DNA from 3 places in the Exiguobacterium sp. NPDC077395 genome. Region 3 is predicted to be linked to each of the others. Evidence: riboswitches for the same ligand, from Rfam matches in the RefSeq annotation. Region 3 holds a riboswitch; each other region holds the start of a gene.
The links. Region 3 has a riboswitch for thiamine pyrophosphate ahead of tenA (thiaminase II). Riboswitches for the same ligand answer to the same signal wherever they lie in the genome.
Positions count from the first base shown of each region.

Region 1: another riboswitch for thiamine pyrophosphate. It lies ahead of thiT (energy-coupled thiamine transporter ThiT); the one in region 3 lies ahead of tenA (thiaminase II).
Region 2: another riboswitch for thiamine pyrophosphate. It lies ahead of ACQKD4_RS06090 (YkoF family thiamine/hydroxymethylpyrimidine-binding protein); the one in region 3 lies ahead of tenA (thiaminase II).

Region 1 covers NZ_JBNNHU010000001.1:1,585,585-1,590,352, forward strand. The annotation lists gene ACQKD4_RS08170 (Asp23/Gls24 family envelope stress response protein) at 1-194, opposite strand, end outside; gene rpmB (50S ribosomal protein L28) at 447-635, shown strand; gene ACQKD4_RS08180 (thiamine diphosphokinase) at 694-1,281, opposite strand; gene thiT (energy-coupled thiamine transporter ThiT) at 1,278-1,853, opposite strand; TPP riboswitch at 1,927-2,027, opposite strand; gene rpe (ribulose-phosphate 3-epimerase) at 2,048-2,704, opposite strand; gene rsgA (ribosome small subunit-dependent GTPase A) at 2,708-3,595, opposite strand; gene pknB (Stk1 family PASTA domain-containing Ser/Thr kinase) at 3,638-4,768, opposite strand, start outside.
Region 2 covers NZ_JBNNHU010000001.1:1,183,556-1,188,323, reverse strand. The annotation lists gene ACQKD4_RS06105 (energy-coupling factor transporter transmembrane component T family protein) at 1-217, opposite strand, end outside; gene ACQKD4_RS06100 (ABC transporter ATP-binding protein) at 199-1,542, opposite strand; gene ACQKD4_RS06095 (ECF transporter S component) at 1,535-2,110, opposite strand; gene ACQKD4_RS06090 (YkoF family thiamine/hydroxymethylpyrimidine-binding protein) at 2,103-2,693, opposite strand; TPP riboswitch at 2,776-2,876, opposite strand; gene ACQKD4_RS06085 (GTP-binding protein) at 2,936-4,135, opposite strand; gene ACQKD4_RS06080 (hypothetical protein) at 4,247-4,513, opposite strand; gene ACQKD4_RS06075 (SMP-30/gluconolactonase/LRE family protein) at 4,526-4,768, opposite strand, start outside.
Region 3 covers NZ_JBNNHU010000001.1:49,846-54,613, reverse strand. The annotation lists gene thiE (thiamine phosphate synthase) at 1-363, opposite strand, end outside; gene thiD (bifunctional hydroxymethylpyrimidine kinase/phosphomethylpyrimidine kinase) at 332-1,171, opposite strand; gene thiM (hydroxyethylthiazole kinase) at 1,168-1,959, opposite strand; gene tenA (thiaminase II) at 1,956-2,630, opposite strand; TPP riboswitch at 2,719-2,823, opposite strand; gene ACQKD4_RS00355 (ion channel) at 2,951-3,355, shown strand; gene ACQKD4_RS00350 (hypothetical protein) at 3,363-3,515, opposite strand; gene ACQKD4_RS00345 (aminoglycoside 6-adenylyltransferase) at 3,566-4,393, opposite strand; gene ACQKD4_RS00340 (pentapeptide repeat-containing protein) at 4,390-4,768, opposite strand, start outside.

The DNA of each region.
Region 1 (4,768 bases), 1.5 Mb from region 3:
TCTTCTTGACGTACGACGACACCACGCGCGTAATTTTCACGTTTTAACAATTCAGCAATGCCGTCTTTTAATTGTGCTTGTGAAGCCATGCCGACCACACCGAAGCATTCCATCGCCGCACCACCTGCGAGTGTCGCGATGACGTCACTTGTGATGTCAATATTGCCATATGTTGTCTTCATTTCAATTGCCATATGGAGTAGCCTCCTTTATTCGGAATGATTCCTAATGTACATTCTACAATAAGTACCTAGTTATTAAAAGAACCTGCTCCAGAAACTCGGTCAATTAACGCGATAACCTCATTCATTATTCAAATCCTTGAGAGTAATGTCAAGTTTTTTTCTTGTCATGGTACGATTTTCTAGTTGCATCGGGAAAAAAGCCGTGCTAATATAAACGAGTGTCTATTAGGACGAACCCACATAAAAAAGGAGGGGAAACGCATGGCACGTAAATGCTACGTAACAGGTAAATCACCTAAATCAGGTAACAACCGTTCGCACGCACTCAACAAGACAAAACGTACTTGGGGTGTAAACGTACAAAAAGTTCGTATTCTCGTTGACGGTAAACCGAAACGCGTTTGGGTTTCAGCTCGCGCACTTAAATCAGGTCTCGTTGAACGCGTATAATACTTATACACGAACGAATAAATCCCAGCGGCATTCGCCGATGGGATTTTTTTTTTGCTTATTTTTTGATGATCATGACAAGAACCATTCCTTGATGGACCGTCAATCGGGCAGACGCTTCGGTCCATTCATTCGAAATCGTCAATGCCTCCCCACTCTTGACCTCATGATGGTCGAGTGGATATTTGACACCTTCAATCGAGATCGTGGCCGTCTTCCAAGGCATGAAGGAAAGATAGTACCCGTCTCGTTTCATGATCACCTCGTTACCTGTTCTCACGAGATAAACCGTTTGACCTTCTCCGTGAAGAACCATCTCCGGATACGCTTCAAGTAAGCCGACGTTCGCAAACGTCATATCGATGCGTCCGCCTAAGCCACCATATACATCCATCCGTGTCGCCCCGCGTTCTCTCGCGAACGCTAGTGCAATCTCTAAGTCCGTCACGTCTTTCTCCGAAGGATAGCGTAGCGCCTCATCAGGCGGCAATCCTTTGAACGAATCAAAGTCACCGACCACGACGTCTGGCATGATCCCTTCATCTAATAACCTTTGATATCCGCCATCAACTCCGATGACAAAATCGGCATCACGCGGTAAGTCTGGAATGGGTTCCGGACTCGCCGCGACGATCAATATATTCATTGACGGAGATCCCGTGTCGCCACACGTGTGAAACGTGGTGCTGTCGTGAAGAGGAGCACTAACACGATGGCTGAGATGACGAAGGATGGTGCCATGTACGTAGCATTATAGCCGAGTGAATAGGCGACGACCGGACCTTCTGCATATTCAGCAAAAAAGACAATTCCCGAGATGACGTGTGCCGCGTATCGTAACATCGACCCAAGGAGCGCCCCGAGTACTAAATAAGTGGCAAGCGTCTTCGTCGCGCCTTGACTCGCAGCATGTTTCACACGCCCCGCGAACACTCCGGCCATACCGACAAGGCCATAGGCGACCGTATAATCGAGCAAGAATTGTACGGGCGTGAAAATATAGGCACCGAACAAGAGTTGGAGTGTCCCAACGAGGGCACCTGTCGCGAGACCACCTTTTAGTCCGTGACGGAATGCCATCACAAAGATTGGGAGCATCGCTAAACTGATTGACCCTCCTTGTGGCAAGCGATATGGAATGAGCAAATCAAAAATGAGCCCTAGCGCCGCAAACAATGAAATTTCAATGAGCGCTTGTAATTTGAAACGTGATTTCATCTTTCTTCCTCCTTTATTTTGTTGAACGACAAAAAGCAGCATGACGTAAACGCCATGCTGCTTGGATTCGCAACGTGCATTTTCGCCACATCCCTACGTCCGTGTGAACGGAACAGGTTCAAAGGGTTAGCGTATGCCTCTCAGCCACATGATGTGACACCCCTTGCGACTCTATCTTGTTGTTCTATCGTTGATTATACACGAGATGCGCCACGAATGCTATCGATGGCTGCTTTATAATCAGGTTGATTGTAGATGGCTGATCCCGCAACAAGGACATCAGCCCCTGCATCGATGCAACGTTTTGCCGTTTCCGCGTTGACACCACCATCGATTTCAATCTCAAAATCAAGCTGACGGTCTTGGCGAAGTTGGCTGAGTGCTGAAATTTTCGGTACGACCGATTCGATGAAGGCTTGTCCCCCGAACCCTGGGTTGACGGTCATGAGCAATACCATGTCGACGTCCGCAAGCACGTGCTCAATCGTCGAGAGCGGTGTATGCGGGTTCAAGACAACTCCGCATTTTGCGCCAGCCGCTTTGATTTGTTGCAAGACGCGATGCAAATGGTTCGTCGCTTCCACGTGAACGGTCACGATGTCTGCTCCCGCTTTCACGAAGTCTTCGACATAGCGTTCCGGTTGGTCAATCATCAAATGCACATCGAGGACCATGTCTGATTTTTTACGCAAGCTTGCGAGGACCGGTAGACCAATCGAGATGTTCGGCACGAACTGTCCGTCCATGACGTCAAAATGGATATAGTCCGCTCCCGCTTCTTGGACAGCTTTCACTTCCGCCTCCAAATTGGCAAAGTCGGCCGCTAAAATAGATGGTGCAATTTTAATCATCTGTCAATACCTCCGTTTTCGATCGTTTAACTCCTCCATAAAGGTAACATAATTCTCGTATCGTGTTGAAGCGATTTCACCATTTTCAACGGCTTGTTTGATGGCACATCCCGGTTCATTCAGGTGAGCACATCCGCGGAACTTACAATCGTCATGGCGTTCCACGAAATCAGGGAAGCACCATCTGAGTTCGTCTGCCTCAAGTTCTTGAGGAAACTCCAAGCTTGAAAATCCAGGTGTGTCGGCAACAAGACCGTCCGCTAATTGAATTAACGTCACGTGACGCGTCGTATGCTTTCCTCGACCGAGTGATTTAGAGATTTCCCCTGTCGCCAACTCGAGCTCTGGCGCGACGGCGTTAAGTAACGAACTTTTTCCGACACCGGTCTGGCCGGCGAAGACACTCGTCTTCTCTTTGAAAAGACCGCGCACTTCATCGACTCCGTGAGCATGCTCCGTCGATGTCTCAATCACGTCATACCCGATGGCGCGATAACGTGCAATCGCTTCTTGTATCGGCTCGACTTCATGTTCATCGAGCAAGTCCATCTTCGTCAAGACGATGATTGGATGAATTTGCTTTGACTCGATGAGGACGAGGAAACGGTCGAGCAAATGATACGAAAACGCCGGTTCTTTTACTGAAAAGAGGAGGAACGCCTGATCGATATTGGCAATCGGCGGGCGAACGAGGTGGTTTTGACGCTCTTCCACCTCTAAAATATAGCCGGTCCCATCTTCTTGATCTTGAATCACCACATCATCGCCGACGACCGGTGAGATGTTGCGCTTTCGAAAGTTTCCTCTGGCCCGACAACGAATCTCTTGATTCGTCTCGGTCATCACATCGTAAAACCCGCCTTGAAGGCGAATGATTGTTCCTTTCATTATGACTACCTCCTTTAAAAAAGAGGTGACGACACCGTCACCTCTTTATTGTGCCTCTTCAGCTTGTGCATATGTGACTGAATCTGTTCGGACAATCTCACCATCGACTTCAATCGTCGCCGTCCCGACTTCGTCAGGGGCAATGACGAGCGTATACGAATACGTTGTCGTCTCTGTGATTTGATCACGAAGCACCTCAATCTCACCACGTGCGTCAACCGTACGAATCACGACTTCGACCGTCTTCGGCTTCTTGTCTTTGTCCGGTTGTTCGACTTCTACGGTCACTTCACGTTCAATCGAAATATCAGTCGGTTCAACACCTTCCGATACGATGACCGTGAGCTCCGTTCCCGGGTCGACTGCTGTCCCGGCTGTCGGAAGTTGACGGATGATTTGACCTTTTGGAACACTTGTCGAAAATTCATCCCGCTTCACGATTTTCAGTTTGTTCTGTTCAGCATAAATAGATGCTTCGTCGAACGTATATCCTGCCAGGTTCGATAGTTCCACTTTGTTGCTCCCTGTCGACACGACGAGTGTGACCGTCACCTCTGAAGGAACGACCTCTTCACCTGGATCGACCGATTGGGAAATCACGTCTCCGCTATTCACCGTTTCGGAAGCTTCTGTTTTAATTTCAAGGTCGCTGAATGCTAAGTCTTTCAACATACGTTCCGCAGCAGTTTGCGAGAGACCTTCTACATTCGGCATTTCGACTGTTTCTTTTCCAGCCGATACGACAATCGTCACGGTCGTTCCGCGTTTCGGCTTACGTCCTTCTTGCGGATTTTGCGAAATGACCTCACCCTCCGCAATATCATCGCTCGCCCGTTCTGTCACTTCGACGACAAACCCCGAAGCTTCAAGCTCTGTCGTCGCATCCCCGATACTCATACCGACGACATCCGGCACGACGGAACGCGACATCTCATCAGCGACCACGTAAGCGGCAATGCTTCCACCAATCAATAGAACGATGAGTAGAATCCAAATCCACCATTTTCGTTTCTTCTTTTTCACAGGTACCTCTTCCGGTTCCTGTTCTTTTGGTGGCGTGACCGATGTTGGTGTCACGGGCACATCTTGTTTTTCTTCCGACACGACCGGTGCCATGACGAGCGTCTGGTCGAACTCGTCTTGATTTGCGGAGAGTCGTCTCGGTTCATTGGCACG
Region 2 (4,768 bases), 1.1 Mb from region 3:
CGAGCGTCGTCCAAAACGTGCCGAGCGCCGTGATGAGAAATGGGATTAAGAACAGCCCCCATCTTTTCCACGATACGTCTGTCGCCACCAGCTGAATCAGTAGCGTACCGACAATGATGACAAGCGGGGTCCATGGGTTGTAAAACAGTGCCAGACCGAACATGATGAGCGTTAATGTCACAAACTTAACCGTCGGATTCATGTCATGGAGTGACATCGTTCTCCCCTCCCTTGCAATCGATAATCAAGGAGCATCTCTGTGTTCTGCCATAGTTCATCCCCGAACGGTCCCGAAAGTTCCCCATCCTTCATCAAATAGAACGTATTGGCGATATTGACGAACGATAGGTCATGGGTTACGAACAGGATGGTCTGCCCTTGTTCCGCATGCCGCTTCATCAGCGCCTCGAGTGCATGGAGTGACGCTTCGTCCTGACCTGCAGTCGGTTCATCGAATGCAAGCAATTGCTTATTCGATAGCGACTGGATTCCAACTGCGAGCCTCCGTTTTTGACCATGGCTAAGGGATAACGGATGGAGGAATCTCTGATTATGAAGCTCCATGTCAGATAACACGGTCTCAATTGATGTTTCGTGACCAAACTGCAACTCTTGCTCAACGGAGTTCATAAAAAATAGATGTTCTGGTGATTGTGGCACGAGCCCGACCCGATGATCGTGTTCGGTTAAGCTTCTCAAAAATGTCGACTTCCCGCTCCCATTCGGTCCGAGAACGGCAATCACTTCTCCTGACCTGACATGAAGTAACGTTTCCTTAAGCTGAAACGAATCACGTCTGACCTCTTTAACCTTGTAGCGTTGAATAGCTGAGAGTGACGCGTTCGACTTCACGAATGCAAAATCCTCGACCGGACGGAATGATTCATGCCTAACGATACACCCTCGCTCTAACTCAATATGCCAGTCAAAGTAATCTCCCCATAGATGAGGACGATGCTCGACGACAATGACATTCAGATCTTTCATTTTGTCGAGCCATTTTACAAATTCTTGCGCGGTCACTGGGTCTAGATGCGTCAACGGTTCATCGAGCAGTAGCCACTGAGGCCTTCCGACTAAAGCGCAAGCGACAGCGATCCGCTGTTTCTGTCCGCCTGACAACGAATCAATTTTGCGGTTTCGATAATCACTCAACTGTAACGATTCGAGGATTTCCGTCACGCGTTGTTCGATGTCTGAGACAGGTGTCGACAAGTTCTCAAGTGTGAAAATCAGTTCTTCTTCCACCCGCTCCATGACAAATTGCGTATCCGGGTCTTGAAACACCGTTGCGACCTGCTGATTGATCTCGCCAGGTGCATAGTCGTCGTATGATCGTCCAAGTAGTTCGAGTCTACCATCAAGGATTCCGTCACAATTCTCCGGATAGAGACGGTTGAATAGCGCGAGAAGCGTCGATTTCCCGCTTCCGCTCGCCCCACTAAGAATCGTACGACCTTGACGGATTGAAACGGTCACGTCTTCAAGAATCGCCTCAGAACTCTCTGGGAATCGAAAATGAAGTGACTCTGTCTCAACCATGGACGTTCCCACTTCGTGAAATCGCATAACCGCGAAGTGATCCTGTCTTCAGCAATAGGTCACTGAGCAACTTCCCACCGATTCCAGCGATGACCATCCCACTGACGGCTCTCAGCCCGAACATCGTCGCCACATAGCCTGGCTCTAACATCGCGAACCCACTCATGAAATATGTATAGACGAAACTCGTGACAGCCGACCCAAATCCGGCCAGCATAAGAACCCATGGCTCATAACGTCTATAGCCCGTCATCGCAAAGACGGCTTCTGCCCCTAGACCTTGAACGATGCCGACCAAGATGATGCGTGGCCCAATGGCATTCCCAATCAACATCTCAATCGTTGCGGCCATCACTTCTGAGATGAATGCCGCCCCCGGTTTTCGAATGATGTATGCGGAAATAATCGATACGATAAACCAGATGCCAAAGATCCACTCGTAGGCGATGGGACCGATCAACCCTGCCCACAAGTTACCGATATGAACGAACAATAAATAGACGACCGCGAAGACAACAGATAGTACGGAGACAAGGACGACTTCTTTCAATTTCCACGATTTAAGCATGTCGCCCTCCATGTGACGGACTATTTACGCTGAACGTCACCGTCATGACAACGTGTCGGTTCTTTTCGCGCGTCCGCTTAAAGGCCGCCTCGTAGTATGAGAACACGTCATCTAAGTTCCCATGGATGCCTGATGCATAATGCATCGACTCGTTATAGACACCAGCCTGTTTTGCTTGTTCGATTTCCTCATAGATAAGCTCCATGTAATCGTCAGCACCCATCGGATAGAGTGCGAACTGCGATGACACATACTGGTCTCTTGATGCACCGTTTAATGGTTCGCTCGGAGCCTTGAGCATCTCATCTCCCGCCGAATCCCCTGGACAACCGACAGAGAACGTTCCGCTCATTGAGACATGCTTCCCTTCTTCCGAAGCAAGACTCAAGACCGTTCGAGCGACGTCAAACACATGCTCGACTCGTCCACGGATGACCGTCGACACGTCATCCGTATGTCTCCACACACCTGACAGATCCGTTCGTTTTAGTGCACCTTTGATTGTCCCGACAAAATCGTCTGTCATCGGGCTTAGTGTGAATCGAAACCCGACAATCGGACTCGTACCACATGATTCATTCATTCTATTTCCCCCTCTAAATGTGTTTGCATAAAAAAAGCCGCATTCATGAGAATGCAGCAACAAAATCTATACAAACTTGCATAGAGAAAGTGCCGCACTTCCTCACGCCAGTATTATCTGGATCGAGTTATAAGGGATCGGAGCCGTGCTCTCATCTCAGCCGAAGCACCCCTAGTGCAGTCTTAGATATGCGGTTACTTATGCAGTCACAGTATAGCGATGTTTTAATCTTTTGTAAACGGTCAATCTGAATATGTGACGTATTGACCCGTACCAGGGAGCGGGTCATGGAGCGTGTCCCACGATGTTTCCATCTCCTCATCCGTCAACAAGCAAGCGTCAAGTGAACGCTCTACAGTCTCCCGGTCCATTCGTTGACCGATGAGGACCAATTCGTTCTGTCGGTCTCCGTACGGTTCGATGTAGTCTTCGCGCAGTTCCGGTTCGGTTGCAAACATAGCCTCTCGTTCGCTCTCCGGAAGTGTCGCTAACCAACGCCCCGCATGTTCGAGCGTTGATGCATACCCAGCTTGTGAAAACAGACAAGCAAGGTCGTTTCGTGTCGCAATCCATAAGAAACCTTTGGCACGAACGATTTCTTCAGGGTAATGTTCCATCCAATTCATCAAACGCTCAGGATGGAACGGTCGGCGCCGACGGTAAACGAACGAACTGATGCCATACTCTTCTGTTTCCGGCGTATGTTCTTCCGACTCGAGTTCTTGAATCCAACCTGCAGCGCGCATCGCTTGGTCAAAATCGAACAACTGGACGTCTAGTAAGTCGTCTAACGCCACATTCGAGTAAGTCGACGTCAACAACCTAGCACTCGGGTTGAGCGTTCCCAGTAAGCCCTTCATCTCCTGCAGTTCTTCTTCAGATACCCGGTCCGCCTTGTTCAATACGATGATGTCCGCAAACTCGACTTGGTCGACGAGTAGGTCGACGACTTCACGCACGTCACCTGTATCGACGGCTTGTTGACGTTCCATGAGCGATTCACCGGAATTGAAATCTTTGAAGAAGCGGTACGCATCGACTACGGTGACCATCGCATCGATATAGACATGACTCGACAAATCGATCCCGAGCGCATCGTCGGCATACGTGAATGTCTGCGCAACGGGAATCGGCTCTGAAATCCCAGAAGACTCGATAATGATGCCATCGAGCTCGCGATCTTTCGTTAATTCATAGACAGCTGTCAACAAATCTTCTCGAAGCGTGCAACAGATGCATCCGTTCGAGAGCTCGACTAGCTTTTCATCCGTCCGGGAGAATCCTCCTTGCTCGATCAACTTTTCATCGATATTCAGTTCACTCATATCGTTCACGATGACCGCATATTTTTTGTGATCTCGGTTATGTAAGATGTGATTAAGCAGTGTCGTCTTGCCGCTACCAAGATACCCCGAGAGTACCGTAATTGGAATTCGTTTCATGATATATCCTCCATTTAAATCGTAATGATTACTTTTTATATAATGGAATGGGAACATCTTTTTGTCAACAAAAAAACACGCCACACGGACGTGTTTTCGAAGAAAGTATAATCATTCTTCCAACGCTCTTCGTTCTGCCTCTGAACGCGGGTAAGTATTCGCCTGCCATTCAGCCCGATAAATCGAGTCGAGTTGAGTCAATCCGACTTCATCCTCATCTTTGTCTGAATCGACGCTCGGCACCTCATCCCACTTCGGGTCGAGGTAAGAATGATCTTCTTCACGTGCTCGATTTTCTTGAATCTTTTGAATCCCCATCTTAACTGCTGCAGCAACTGCCAACCCAATACCTGCTCGAACCAACAGTCGTTTCACCATCGTATTTCCTCCTCAGCGACCGAAACGATACAATGGCATTCCTTTCACTTCTGTGTCGATAATAAATACCGATCCCGCATCCGGATATTCGGAAAGTGCCTCTTCATCCATTCCTTCACGAGCCGTCGTGATGGCTAATCGATTAAGCCCATCCCCGATAAAGGCACATGAAGTGACATTCGGCGCAGGAACATGCACTTCCAATAATTTTTTACCTGTCGATGGGTCCCAACGTGACACTCTTCCACCAGCATA
Region 3 (4,768 bases):
CATCGTATGGACGGACACCCCTAACCATTTGTCAGGTCCTAACTTTGCACGGACCCACTCGGCAGGCAAGTCGTCTTGTCCGACATGCACACCGTCTGCATCAATCGAGATTGCCAAGTCCACATCGTCATTGATGATGAATGGAACATTCGATTGTCGACATACCTGTTGGAGCGCCTTCGCCATTGCTTCTTTTTCATCTCCATACAATGCATCTTTACCTTTTTCGCGAAATTGAAAACATGTCACACCACATCGAAGTGCCGTTTCGAGTGTTCCCACCAAATCAGATGTATCCGTCGTCCCACACACAAAATAAAGACGAAGTTGCTTAGCGAGCGCTTGTTTCGTACATGACGTCAACGGTAACCACCTCTTCTTTCGCTAAACGATGTCCCCAATGATTTGTCGGTCCATGCCCCTGTCCAATCGATAATCCATGCGTGATCGCCTGATGGATAAATTGCTTCGCGTCCACGACAGCTTGACGAAGTGTCTTTCCGTATGCCAGCTCAGCCATCAAAGCTGCAGAGAACGTACATCCCGTTCCATGTGTGTCTTTCGTCCGAACGCGGGGTGCGCTCACTTGAAACACTTCAGATTCGGACACAATCAAATCGACGGCCTTCACACCTCCCATATGTCCACCTTTGATGATGACGACATCGACACCGAGTGCACGAATCAATTGAGCGGCCTTCATCTGATCTGCCTCCGTTCGAATCTCGATTCCGGCCAATACCTCTGCTTCAGGGATATTTGGCGTCACGACCGTCGCATGTGGCAACAGCTTCGTCCGAAGTGCCTCGACCGCGCTATCTTGCAACAGAGAAGCGCCCCCTTTCGCTACCATGACGGGATCGACGACGACGTGTTGGAAACGATGACGTTCAAGTGCTACGGCTACCGCTTCAATCCGCTCCGCATCTACCAACATGCCGGTCTTACAAGCTGTAATCTGAAAGTCATTGGCCACTGCATCGATTTGCCGAGTGATCATTTCCGGGGAAATCGCTTCAATTCCATGCACGCCGAGTGTATTCTGGGCTGTGATGGCGGTAAGTACACTTGTCCCGAACGCACCGAGCTCTTGAAACGTTTTTAAGTCGGCTTGAATACCAGCTCCGCCCCCTGAATCAGATCCTGCAATCGTCAATACTTGTGGTCTCATGAGGTCGACACCTCGATTCGATTCGTCGGGATTGTATATTGCGTCAATTGATGGAGGGCATTTAAAAAGTGAATCGGAAAATCTCCTGGTCCTTCTGCCCGTTCACTCGCCAACTCCCCGCAATAGGCATATCCTGATACGGCTGTCACCGTCGCCTTGAGTGCATTCTTTTCGACCGCTAGACATGCTCCGACGACCGCACTGAGTAAGCATCCCGTACCGGTCGTATCAGTCATCCGTTTCGTCCCACCATGAACTTCTATGACGACACTTCCATCGCTGACCATATCCTCTTTTCCGGTCACGGCCACGACACATCCATATCGTTTCGCCGCTTCGAGTGCCAATTGGCTTGGTTCATACGCCCCGTCACCCGCATCCACGCCTCGTGCTGTCCAATCAACGCCAATCAATGTCGCGATTTCTCCTGCATTCCCACGAATGACCGATACACGGACGTGGCGAAGGATTCGCTCGACGACATCCCGACGGAACGACGTCGCCCCGACACCGACCGGATCGAGCACGACCGGACATCCCGCTTCATTCGCCGCCTGCCCCGCACGAATCATCGTCGCCTCCGTCATCGTACCGAGTGTTCCGATGTTTAACACGAGCGCATCGCTCACAAATGTCATCTCTGCCACTTCTTCAATCGCATCTGCCATGACGGGAGAGGCACCGATGGCGAGCAGTCCATTCGCCGAAAAGTTGGCGACGACCGTGTTTGTGATGTTGTGGATCAACGGTGCCTGCTTTCGAATCTCGCTCCAAATCTCATGTCTCATTGGTTGACCTCCTGAGACAATGTCCAAGATTCAAGCGTCCATGCCATTTCCCAGAAGGCGACTTCGTAATAGCAACTCTTCAAGAAGAGTTTTGTGTAACGAAGCCGTTCTTCTTCTGTCGCTTGTCCAGCCAATTCATCCAACCGATCAATCTGTTCTTCCACCAACTCACGGAACCACTCCGAACCATACGTCGCAATCCAAGCTGAATAAATCGGATGATCGGGTCGTTTGTCTTTTAAACGTTCACCGATTTCGTAATACACCCAATAACACGGAAGGATTGACGCCAATACGTCACCGAGAGTCGGCCCCGCCTGTTGCATATGAAGCGCATACGCGTAAGCGGTCGGTGCCGGCTCGAATGTCGCCAGTTCAACATCCGTCACGTTGAGCATCGTAAAGAACTCACGATGAAGTGAGAGTTCCGCCTCAATCGTGTGTAAGGCATGTGTCAAAAAGCGACTCGATAGTTCCATCGTCGGGGCAAGCGTCGCCCCTTTGGCCTGGACTTTCGAGAATTGATTCAAGTAATACGAGTCTTGCATGACGTAATGTCTAAACTTCTTCTCATCGAGCGTTCCTTCTCCGAGTGAACGGACGAACGGATGATGAAAGCTTGCTTCAAACAATCCATCTGCTTCCTGACGTAAGTGATCTGTAAATTTCATAATAACTCCCCCTTATAACAGATAAAAAGACGCCGCCTCCCATAACGGAAGCGGCGTCTCGAACTGTCATATCTAGGTGAAGCCATATGAGTCGTCTCGCCCACTTCCCTACGCTAGCGTGAACTAGATCAGGTTCGAAGGGTCTGGACCTTGTCCATCTCAGCCGCGTGACGCGACTCCCCTAGTGGCAAACATTATGAAATTCAGTCGTCTTCGACCACATTCTATCAATCTTTTCATCAATTGCAAACCTTTTCCGATTCTGTTTTTCATTCTTCGCTTCGGGAATGGATAAATGAACTCATTTACATGAAAAGGATGTGTCCGGATTGAATACGATTTTATTAACCATTGCGTTACTCTTCATCAGTTTGAACGTGTTTTGGTTTTTCAAACGTCAAACGTACAAGCAAACAGGATTTGACGGGAGATTGTTCGCTCAGTTGTTCGTTAGCCTACTTGGTGTCATGTTAGGATTCACATTGATTTATTATGCTTTGTCTCGTGATTCAGTCATTCTTGTGACTTCACTCGAATCCATGAATGCCGTTGAACCGACTTGGGAAAACCTCCTGTATTTCAGCGGGGTCACTTTATTATCAATCGGATTTGGTGATTTGTTGCCGATTGGTTTGACCCGATTATTCGCCATCATCGAAGGCGCCATCGGCATTTTGTTACCGAGTGCCTTCTTCATCAAATCGATGTATCAAAAAGACAAGTGAACATGTCCTAGCGCCCCGTGATGAGTAAGAACATATTAAATGCGACGAGACCAAGGGGGAGCATCGCAACCAAAATGATTGGCCATTTTTTTAAGCGAATGCCGACAAAGAGGACAAGACTTCCGACTAGAAGAGCAATAAATGTCGTATATGGGTTCATGAAAAAACGCTCCTTTCTCTATAAGGAGCGTTTCCCGGCTCACGGCCTCATTAATCGTTCGAATGTCGAAGTGTTGCACATGCGGCACGGACGCGTCTGGCTTCTTCTTCCTGGAAGACGAAATCACCTTGTTCCGCGACACGCTGCGCGCAAAAGAAGAAGAGTGATTGCAGGCGGTCATGCGTGTCTTCAATCGCGCTCAGCTCAGCCGAGGCATACGTCGCCGTGAGCATCTCCCACAACTCTTCCGGTAAATGCTCTCGCATCCCGTCACCCGATTTCCCGAGATTCACAGAAAAGTTCGTCGCATAGCCGATGTTCCATTCCATCATCTGACGGAGCATATTCCGCATGATGTCGAGGTGATCGAGCGCGTATAACACCTGATGTCGCTTGATTCCTTTGACAACATAGAGTGATACCCACCAAAACTCATTCCAACAAGCCGCATACTCGTCAACAGACGGGCGTGTCACACGGTATGTGTTGTCTGACGGTGTCACACTCGGGTGATGATCTCGGTCGAACACGATCTGACTGAGCGAATCGGCTTCGAGCATCTCTTCAAGTTGCTCGGTGCTTCGAATCGTCAAATCAATACGATGTCCGTCTACATACTGCACCAAAAATGAAACATGTCGTTCGGGATCAGACGTTTCAGGTGTCTGCATGATCAAGACTTCTCCAAACATATCGATCCATGAGCGATCGGTCGCAACCGCTTTTACATCTTCTACGTAAAAAGTGAGATCGACATCCTGATACGCGTCCGCTTGTACATTCGGATTGACGAGCGAGCCGTTCAAGACGACCGTTCGGATGTATTCACGTTCTTTTGCGAACACAATCAACTGTTCAATAATTTGTTCCGGTTTCATTCTATAATCGCCCCCAATGAGCGCGCGACTTGGATTGCCTGCATCGCGTCTAGTTTTGTTTGTTGTAACGTCACGTTTGAAAAATCAACCCCGTCGACAAGTGCTCCTCTGAAGTCAGCACCACGGCACACCGCATGTTGAAGTGTCGCTCGTGACAAGTCCGCCTGATGCCAAACCGTCTCGGTCAAATCAGCACCGTATAGGTCCGCCTCAACCAAACGAACGTGGGACCAATCCATTTTCTTAAGAGACACGTGACGAAGGTTGACGAATGACCAGTCCCCTTCTGTGACATGGACGCCTTCAAACTGGCTCTCCTCAAAGGAAGACCCCGTCATTTTACATTGCTCAAACTCACTCGTGAACAAATTGGCA